2 regions of the Streptomyces sp. 4N509B genome follow, and region 1 is predicted to be linked to the other one. Evidence: riboswitches for the same ligand, from Rfam matches in the RefSeq annotation. Region 1 holds a riboswitch; the other holds the start of a gene.
What was found. A riboswitch is a leader RNA that binds a small molecule or an ion and turns the genes downstream of it on or off. The one in region 1 is predicted to bind cobalamin.

Region 1 (4,172 bases):
CGTTCGGCCGGGATCGCCGCCAGGCCCGTGCGGAGCAGGGCCGCCGCCTCCGCCGCGCTCGGCACGCGCGGCGAGTGGATGTCGTACACGCCGGGGCCCGCCTCGCGCGGATACCCGTGCGCGGCCAGCTCGCGGGCCACCCGCATGTGGGAGCGCGCCGCCTCCAGGCTGATGACGTCGGCGTCGAGGTCGTCGATCGCCTGCACGATGTCGCCGAACTCGGCGTAGCACATGTGGGTGTGGATCTGGGTGGCGGGCCCGGCGCCGCCCGTGGTGAGCCGGAACGCCTCGGTGGCCCAGGCCAGGTAGGCGGGGCGGTCCTCGGCGCGCAGCGGCAGGGTCTCGCGCAGCGCCGGCTCGTCCACCTGGATGACCGGGGTGCCGTCCGCCTCCAGGTCGGCGACCTCGTCCCGCAGCGCCAGCGCCACCTGACGGGCGGTCCGCGCGCGCGGCTGGTCGTCGCGGACGAAGGACCAGGCCAGCATCGTGACGGGGCCGGTGAGCATGCCCTTGACGGGGCGGTCGGTGAGCGAGCGGGCGTAACGCGTCCAGCGCACCGTCATCGGCTCGGGCCGCGCGACGTCGCCGACGAGGATCGGCGGGCGGACGTAGCGGGTGCCGTAGGACTGCACCCAGCCGTGCCGCGTGGCGAGGAAGCCGGTGAGCTGTTCGGCGAAGTACTGCACCATGTCGTTGCGTTCGGCCTCGCCGTGCACGAGGACGTCGAGGCCGGCCCGCTCCTGGAAGGAGACCACCTCGCCGATCTCGGCCCGAACGCGTTCCTCGTAGGCCGCGGCGTCGATCCGGCCCGCCCGCAGCGCGCCCCGCGCCGCGCGCAGCTCGTCGGTCTGCGGGAAGGAGCCGATGGTGGTCGTCGGCAGCAGGGGCAGGCGCAGCCGGGCGCGCTGGGCGGCGGCCCGTTCCTCGTACGGCAGCGAGCGGCGGGCGTCGGCCGGCGTGACGGCGGCGGCACGGGCCCGGACGGCCGGGTCGTGGGTGAGGGAGGAGGCGGCGCGGGAGGCCAGGTCGGCGCGGTTGGCGGCGAGTTCGGCGGCGATGGCGTCGGTGCCGTGCGTGAGGCCCCGCGCGAGGGTGACGACCTCGGCGGTCTTCTGGTGGGCGAACGCGAGCCACCGCCGGATCTGTGGGTCGATGTCGCGCTCCACCGCCACGTCGAGCGGGACGTGCAGCAGCGAGCAGGAGGCGGCCACGTCGACCCGGTCCGCGAGGCCGAGGAGGGTGGCGAGCGTGCTGAGGGAGCGGGCGAGGTCGTTCACCCACACGTTGCGGCCGTTGACGACGCCCGCGACCAGGCGGCGGCCGGGCAGCCCGCCCACGGCGGCGAGCGCGTCGAGGGTGTCGGCCGGCGCCTCGGTGAGGTCGAGGGCGAGCCCGTCGACGGGCGTGCCCGCCAGCACGGGCAGGGCCTCGCCGAGCCTGCCGAAGTAGGAGGCGACCAGCAGCTTCGGCCGCCTCGTGAGCCCGCCCAGCGTGCGGTAGGCGCGCCCGGCGGCGGCCAGCTCGGCGGGGGTGCGGTCCTGCACGAGCGCCGGCTCGTCCAGCTGCGCCCAGTCGGCGCCCGCCTCCCGGAGGGCGGCGAGGACCTCGGCGTAGACCGGCAGCAGCCGGTCCAGCAGCGTCAGCGGGTCGAAGTCCGGCGCCACCCCCGGCGCGGGCTTGGCCAGCAGGAGGTAGGTGACCGGGCCGACGAGCACGGGGCGCGGCGTCAGGCCCAGCGCGAGCGCCTCGGCGAGCTGACCGAGCTGCTCGGAGGCGTCGGCGGTGAAGACGGTGTCGGGGCCGAGCTCCGGCACGAGGTAGTGGTAGTTGGTGTCGAACCACTTCGTCATCTCCAGCGGCGCCACGTCCTGGGTGCCGCGCGCCATCGCGAAGTAGCCCTCCAGCGGGTCGGCCGCGACGGCGGCGCGGTGGCGTTCCGGGACGGCGCCCACCATGACGGTGGTGTCGAGCACGTGGTCGTAGTACGAGAAGTCACCGGTGGGCACCTCGTGCACGCCGGCCTCGGCCAGCTGCCGCCAGGTGGCACGGCGCAGCTCGGCGGCCGTGGTCCGCAGGGCGTCCGCGTCGACGCGGCCCCTCCAGTACCCCTCGATCGCCTTCTTCAGTTCACGGCCGGCTCCCTGACGGGGGTAGCCGTACACGGTGGCACGGGCCGCCGCGGCTGCGGGCTTGGCTGTCACGACATCTCCTTCGCGAGACGTTTCCCTGATCCCGGAACGAGACGGGAGCGCGAAGGAGACGGCCGGCGGCGCGGCCCGCGCGCGGTGCCGCGCGGCCGTCCACCGGGTGCGCCTCGCCCGGAACGTCGTCCTCACGCGCGGGGCGCACGGCCCGGACCCGGGGTCCGGGGCTCCCCCGACCCACCCGCGAGGTCCGGGACGTCCGCACGCGGATCGGCCGCGCGCGGGCAACGGGCAGGTCTTCGGACTCGCGGGCGCGTCCCTCCTCGACGGAAGGACACCTACTGGCCGTCGCTTCCCAGGCCCGGCCGGGCCCAGTGCGTGTGACGGCGGTCGTTCCCACTCACCGCTGCGGGGCAGTCCCGGATTCCCACCGGGTTCCCTCTTACGACGCCTCCCGCCTGGCGGACGGGGCGAACCAGCTGCACGGGCAGTGTAAAGGCTGTCCCGCAGTCCCCGGCGGGCTCACGACGCCCTGCGACTTCCTCCCCCAGACCCCTCCGGGGTCCGGGCGGTGCCCCCAGCCGCGTTGTCGTCGAAGCCCCAGGAGGCGGGGTCGCGCCCCGGGCGGAAGGTGTGGCAGGGTCCTCACGCCCGTCGACACCGAGCCAGCCGACCGTCGGAGGTGACCCATGGGCGGCAGCGCGGGGAACGGCGGCCCGGCGAGCGGGGCCGTGTGCGTCGGATCCGCCGTCGGACGCGCCGTCGGGTCCGGCGTCGGGTCGGTCGTCTGATGGGCGCGGCGGTGTCGCCCTCCGCGGGTGCCCCGAGCGGCCGTGCCCCCGCCGCCGCAACGGGCCGGGTCCTCACCGGCGCGCACCGCGCGCTGCTGGTGGCCGGATTCCTCGTCAACATCGGCACCTTCGCGGTCTACCCGTACCTGGCCGTGCTGCTGCGGGAGCGGCTGGACGTCGGGATGGCGCAGGTCGGCGTCGTGCTCGGGGCCGCCACGCTCGTGCAGTTCGCCAGCGCGCCGTTCACCGCCGCGTTCGCCGAGCGCGTCGGGCTCAGGCGCTGCCTGCTGCTGGCCACCGTCCTGTACGCCGTCGGCGCGGCGACGTACCTGGCCGGGGCGGACCGGCCCGCGCTGACGGTGCTCGCGCTCTTCCTCAGCTGCGGCGCCGGGTCGCTCTACTCGCCCGCCTACCGCGGCTACCTGGTGCAGGGCGCGACCCCGGAGCAGCGCCCGCGAGCGGTCTCCGCGGGCAACGCCGCCGGCACCCTCGGCATCGCTCTCGGCCCCGTGGCCGGCGCCCTGTTCCTCGACGACCCCGGCCGGCTGTTCGCCGCGACCACGGTGCTCTACGCCGTGCTGGCGGTCGGTCACGTCCTCCTGCCACCCGAGCGGGCGGAGCCGTCCGAGCCGGCCGGGTCGCCCGAGCCGGCCGGGGAACGGCCGGCCGTCGAGCCGTTCCGGCGGGTGCTCCACGGTCTGGCGGTGACGCCCTTCGCCGTGACCGTTCTCACCCATTACGTGTACATGCAGTTCTACCAGTACCTCGCGGTGTACGCGGAGGGACGGCTGAGCGCCGCCGTCCTCGGCGCGGTCATGATGGGATACGCGCTCGGCCTGGCGGTGCTCCAACCCCTGACGGCCGGGTGGGTCGGCCGGACCCGCCACGCGACCGCGATGGCGGTCGGCTTCTCCTGCATGGCCCTCGCCATGGTCGCCTTCGCCACCGGGCGGACGGCGGGCGTCGCGCTCGGCGCCGTGGCGATGAGCGTCGGCAGCGCGGTGCTGTTCCTGCGCAACGACCTGGAGGCGCTGGCGCGTTCGCGGCGTTCCGCCACCGTCACCTTCGGCCAGCAGCGCCTGGCGGTGGGCGTGGGCGCGCTGCTCAGCGGGGTGGTCGGCGGCACCGTGTACGGCGTGTTCGAACGGGCGGAGCTGCTGGCCGGGTTCTGGCTCGTCGTGGCCGCGCAGTGCGTCCTGCTCCCGCCGCTGGTGCTGGCCGTGGCCCGCGGGGGTGC
Region 2 (4,172 bases), on a different contig from region 1:
GCTTCCTGCGGCACGGCGCGCGCTCCTGGGACCTCGGCATCTTCGAGCAGGCCGTCCGTTCCTACGCCCACCTCCAGGCCCCGGTCGCCGACCTGAAGGGCCGTGACTTCGTCATCCTCGGTGACCACTTCAGCCCGGTCACCGCGCTCCTCGCCCCCTTCTACCGCGCCTTCCCCAGTCCGGTGACGCTGCTGGTGGCGCAGGCCGCGCTGTTCGCGCTCGCCGTGGTGCCGGTCACCCGCGGCGCCGCCGCGCTGCTGGGGCGGGCGGGCGGCTTCGCCGTCGGAGTGGCCTTCGGACTGTCCTGGGGCGTCCAGCGGGCCGTGGAGTTCGACTTCCACGAGATCTGCTTCGCCGTGCCGCTGATCGCGTTCTCGCTGGAGGCGGTGCTGCGACGGCGCTGGCGGGCGGCGTTGTGGTGGGCGGCGCCGCTGCTGCTGGTCAAGGAGGACCTGGGCCTGACCGCCGCCGCCATCGCCGTGGTCGTCGCGGTCCGCGCCTGGCGGGGCGGGCAGGCGAGGGCCGCCACGATCGCCCTCGTGGTCGCGGGTGCCTGCGCCGTCGCGGCGCTGCTGACGGTCGGGGCCGTCATCCCCGCGTTCAACACCGCGGGCGCGTACGACTACCTCGACAAGCTCGAGGGCGAGGGCCCGTTGGAGGCCGCCGTCTCCGAGGTCGACACCAAGCTCCGCACGGTGCTGTGGATCCTGCTGCCCACCACCGGCCTGCTGGCGCTGCGCTCGCCCCTCCTGCTCGTCCTGCTGCCGACGCTGGCCTGGCGTTTCCTCGTTCCCGAGCCGCACTACTGGGGCACCGACTGGCACTACAGCGCCGTGCTGATGCCCGTCGTCGCGCTCGCGCTCGTCGACGCCGTCGCCCGCACCCGCGCCGAGGCCGGTCCCGGGCACCACGCCGACGTCACCGATCCCGCCGACGTCACCGACCCCGCCGAACCCGCCGACCCCGCCGACGCGAACGCCAGAACCCCGGCGGGCCGCCGGATCTGGGGCCGGCCGTGGCTGCGCGCCTACGCCCACCACCTGCCGACCGCCGTCCTCGCCGCCTCCCTGGCGCTGGCCACCACGCTGCCGACGGCGGCCCTCACCCACTCCGAGACCTACCAGCCGGGCACCGACGCCGACGCCGCCGACGTCCTGCGGCGGATCCCCGACGACGCCGAGGTGGCGGCCAACGTCCGGCCGATCGCCCACCTCACGGGCCGCTGCCGGGTCTTCTGGATAGGCCACACCGAGGACCCGGCGCCGGAGTACGTCGCGTACCACGACCCGGCGCGGTCACCCGAGAGCATCGCGGAGTACGTCCGCGCGCTCTACCACGGCGTCCACTACGCCGTGCTCGCCCAGGAGAGTGGATACGTCGTCCTGCGGCGCGCGTGACGCCCCGGACGACGAAAACGACGTGCCCGCCCCGCCGCGCCCGCCTACGTTCTCCCCATGGACTTCGTGATCAGGGACGCGACGGAGGCGGAGCTCGACGCGGCCGGGGAGCTGACCGCCCGGGTGTATCTGGCGGACGGGCTGCTCGACTACGGCGAGGAGGACCCGTACCTGTCCGAGCTGCGCGACGCCAGGCGCCGCGCCGCCCACGCCCAGGTGATGGTGGCGGTCGACGCCGACGGTGAGGTCGTCGGCACCGTGACCCACGTGGGCGCCGGCGGTGCGTTCGCGGACGTCTCGGGTGAGGGCGAGGCCGAGTTCCGCATGCTCGCCGTCGCGCCCGGCGCCCGCGGCCGAGGGGTGGGCGAGGCGCTCGTCCGCGAGTGCCTGCGACGCGCCCGCGAGGCCGGCAGGGCGCGTGTCGTGCTGTCCAGTCAGTCGCAGATGCACACGGCACACCGGCTCTACCACCGGCTCGGCTTCGTGCGAACCCCCGAGCGGGACTGGAAGCCGGTGCCCGAGCTGGACCCGCTCCAGGTGTTCGCATGTGAACTCTCCCCCGGCCGCGACGACGACCACAACATATAGGGGCTCTCGACAGCGGCGGCACAAGATGTATGCTCATCCTCGCTGCCACGCAGGGGAATCCGGTGCGAGTCCGGAACTGTCCCGCAACGGTGTGTGATGAGCTGATGTGCGCCCACACGAGTCCGAGTACCTGCCGGCGGCGTCGAACACGTCCGGGCCTCGTGGGCTGGGCCGACGGACGCGGCGCGGGTCTGTGCCTTCACGGGAGGGACGGCCGTGGCGGCGCGCCCGTCGCGCCCCGGCCACGACACGCCCTCCGCGATACGAGGGAGAGATACTGCCGTGACCACCGCACCCGTCGCCGCGCCCCCCACGCCCGCCGTCGCGCGTCCTGATCCCGCCGCCACGGTCGGCGACGTCGATCCGGTCGATCCGGTCGATCCGGTCGATCCGGTCGATCCGGTCGATCCCGGCGGCCCCGTCGCCGCCGCGCTCCGTGCGCTGCGCGAGGCCGCCGCCGACCTGCCCGACGCCGACCCCGAGAAGATCGCGGCGGCCGTGCTGCGCGGCCACCCGGAGGGCGGCGACGAGGCCGGCGCCCGCGCCCTCGCGATCGACGCCGCCGCCGGCCTCATCGCCGAGGAGCCCGCGTACTCCCGGCTGGCCGCCCGCCTGCTGACCCTCGCCCTCCGCGAGGAGGCCGCCGGCCAGGGCGCGGTCTCCTTCTCCGCGTCGATCGCCGTCGGCCACCGCGAGGGCCTGATCGGCGACGCGACGGCGGCCCTGGTGCGCCGTCACGCCGCGCGCCTGGACGCGCTGGTGGAGCGGGCCGTGGCCGAGCGAGCCGACGACCGGATGGAGTACTTCGGGCTGCGGACCGTCGCCTCCCGGTACCTGCTGCGCCACCCCACCACCCGCCGGGTGATCGAGACGCCCCAGCACTTCCTCCTGCGCGTCGCCTGCGGCCTCGCCGAGGACGACTCCGAGCGCGCGCTCGCCGACGTCGCCGAGTTCTACCGGCTCACCAGCACCCTGGCCTACCTGCCGTCCTCCCCCACGCTGTTCAACTCCGGCACCCGCCACCCGCAGATGTCCTCCTGCTACCTGCTGGACTCCCCCAGGGACGAGCTGGACTCGATCTACGAGCGGTACCACCAGGTCGCCCGCCTGTCGAAGCACGCCGGCGGGATCGGCCTGTCCTACTCGCGGATCCGCGCCCGCGGCTCACTGATCCGCGGCACCAACGGCACCTCCAACGGCATCGTGCCGTTCCTGCGGACCCTCGACGCCTCCGTCGCCGCCGTGAACCAGGGCGGCCGGCGCAAGGGCGCGGCCTGCGTCTACCTGGAGACCTGGCACGCCGACATCGAGGAGTTCCTCGAACTGCGGGACAACACCGGCGAGGAGGCCCGCCGCACCCACAACCTCAACATCGCGCACTGGATCCCCGACGAGTTCATGCGGCGCGTCGAGGCCGACGCCGACTGGTCCCTCTTCTCCCCCTCCGACGTCCCCGCGCTCGTCGACATGTGGGGCGAGGAGTTCGACGCCGCCTACCGCCAAGCCGAGGCCGAGGGGCGCGCCGTGCGGACGCTGCCCGCCCGCCAGCTCTACGCCAGGATGATGCGCACCCTCGCCCAGACCGGCAACGGCTGGATGACCTTCAAGGACGCCTCCAACCGCACCGCCAACCAGACCGCGCGCCCCGGCACCATCGTCCACTCCTCGAACCTCTGCACCGAGATCCTGGAGGTCACCGACGACGGCGAGACGGCCGTGTGCAACCTCGGGTCCGTCAACCTCGCCGCCCACCTCGACCGGGACGGCGCCGGCGGCTGGACCGTGGACTGGGAGCGGCTGGACGCGACGGTCCGCACCGCCGTCACCTTCCTCGACCGCGTCGTCGACATCAACTACTACCCCACCCCCCAGGCCGCCACCTCCAACTCCCGCTGGCGCCCCGTCGGCCTGGGCGTGATGGGCCTGCAGGACGTCCTCTTCCGCCTGCGGCTGCCGTTCGACTCGCCCGAGGCGCGCGAGCTGTCCACCCGCCTCGCCGAGCGCGTCATGCTCGCCGCCTACGAGACCTCCGCCGCGCTCGCCGAACGCTTCGGCCCCCACCCCGGCTGGCAGGCCACCCGCACCGCCCAGGGCGTGTTCCACCCCGACCACTACCCGGACGCCCACCCCGCCTGGCCCGAGCGGTGGACGGCGCTCCGCGCGCGCGTCGCCCGCTCGGGCATGCGG

Region 2: it holds a riboswitch for cobalamin, as region 1 does, so the genes downstream of both, ACTWP5_RS26945 (ribonucleoside-diphosphate reductase subunit alpha) here and metE (5-methyltetrahydropteroyltriglutamate--homocysteine S-methyltransferase) in region 1, are expected to answer to the same signal.

What each region holds. Positions count from the first base shown of each region.
Region 1 is NZ_JBQQBZ010000008.1:121,954-126,125, forward strand. It holds gene metE (5-methyltetrahydropteroyltriglutamate--homocysteine S-methyltransferase) at 1-2,201, opposite strand, end outside; cobalamin riboswitch at 2,418-2,639, opposite strand; gene ACTWP5_RS11140 (MFS transporter) at 2,935-4,172, shown strand, end outside.
Region 2 is NZ_JBQQBZ010000039.1:36,313-40,484, reverse strand. It holds gene ACTWP5_RS26955 (DUF2079 domain-containing protein) at 1-1,397, shown strand, start outside; gene ACTWP5_RS26950 (GNAT family N-acetyltransferase) at 1,455-1,985, shown strand; cobalamin riboswitch at 1,985-2,137, shown strand; gene ACTWP5_RS26945 (ribonucleoside-diphosphate reductase subunit alpha) at 2,268-4,172, shown strand, end outside.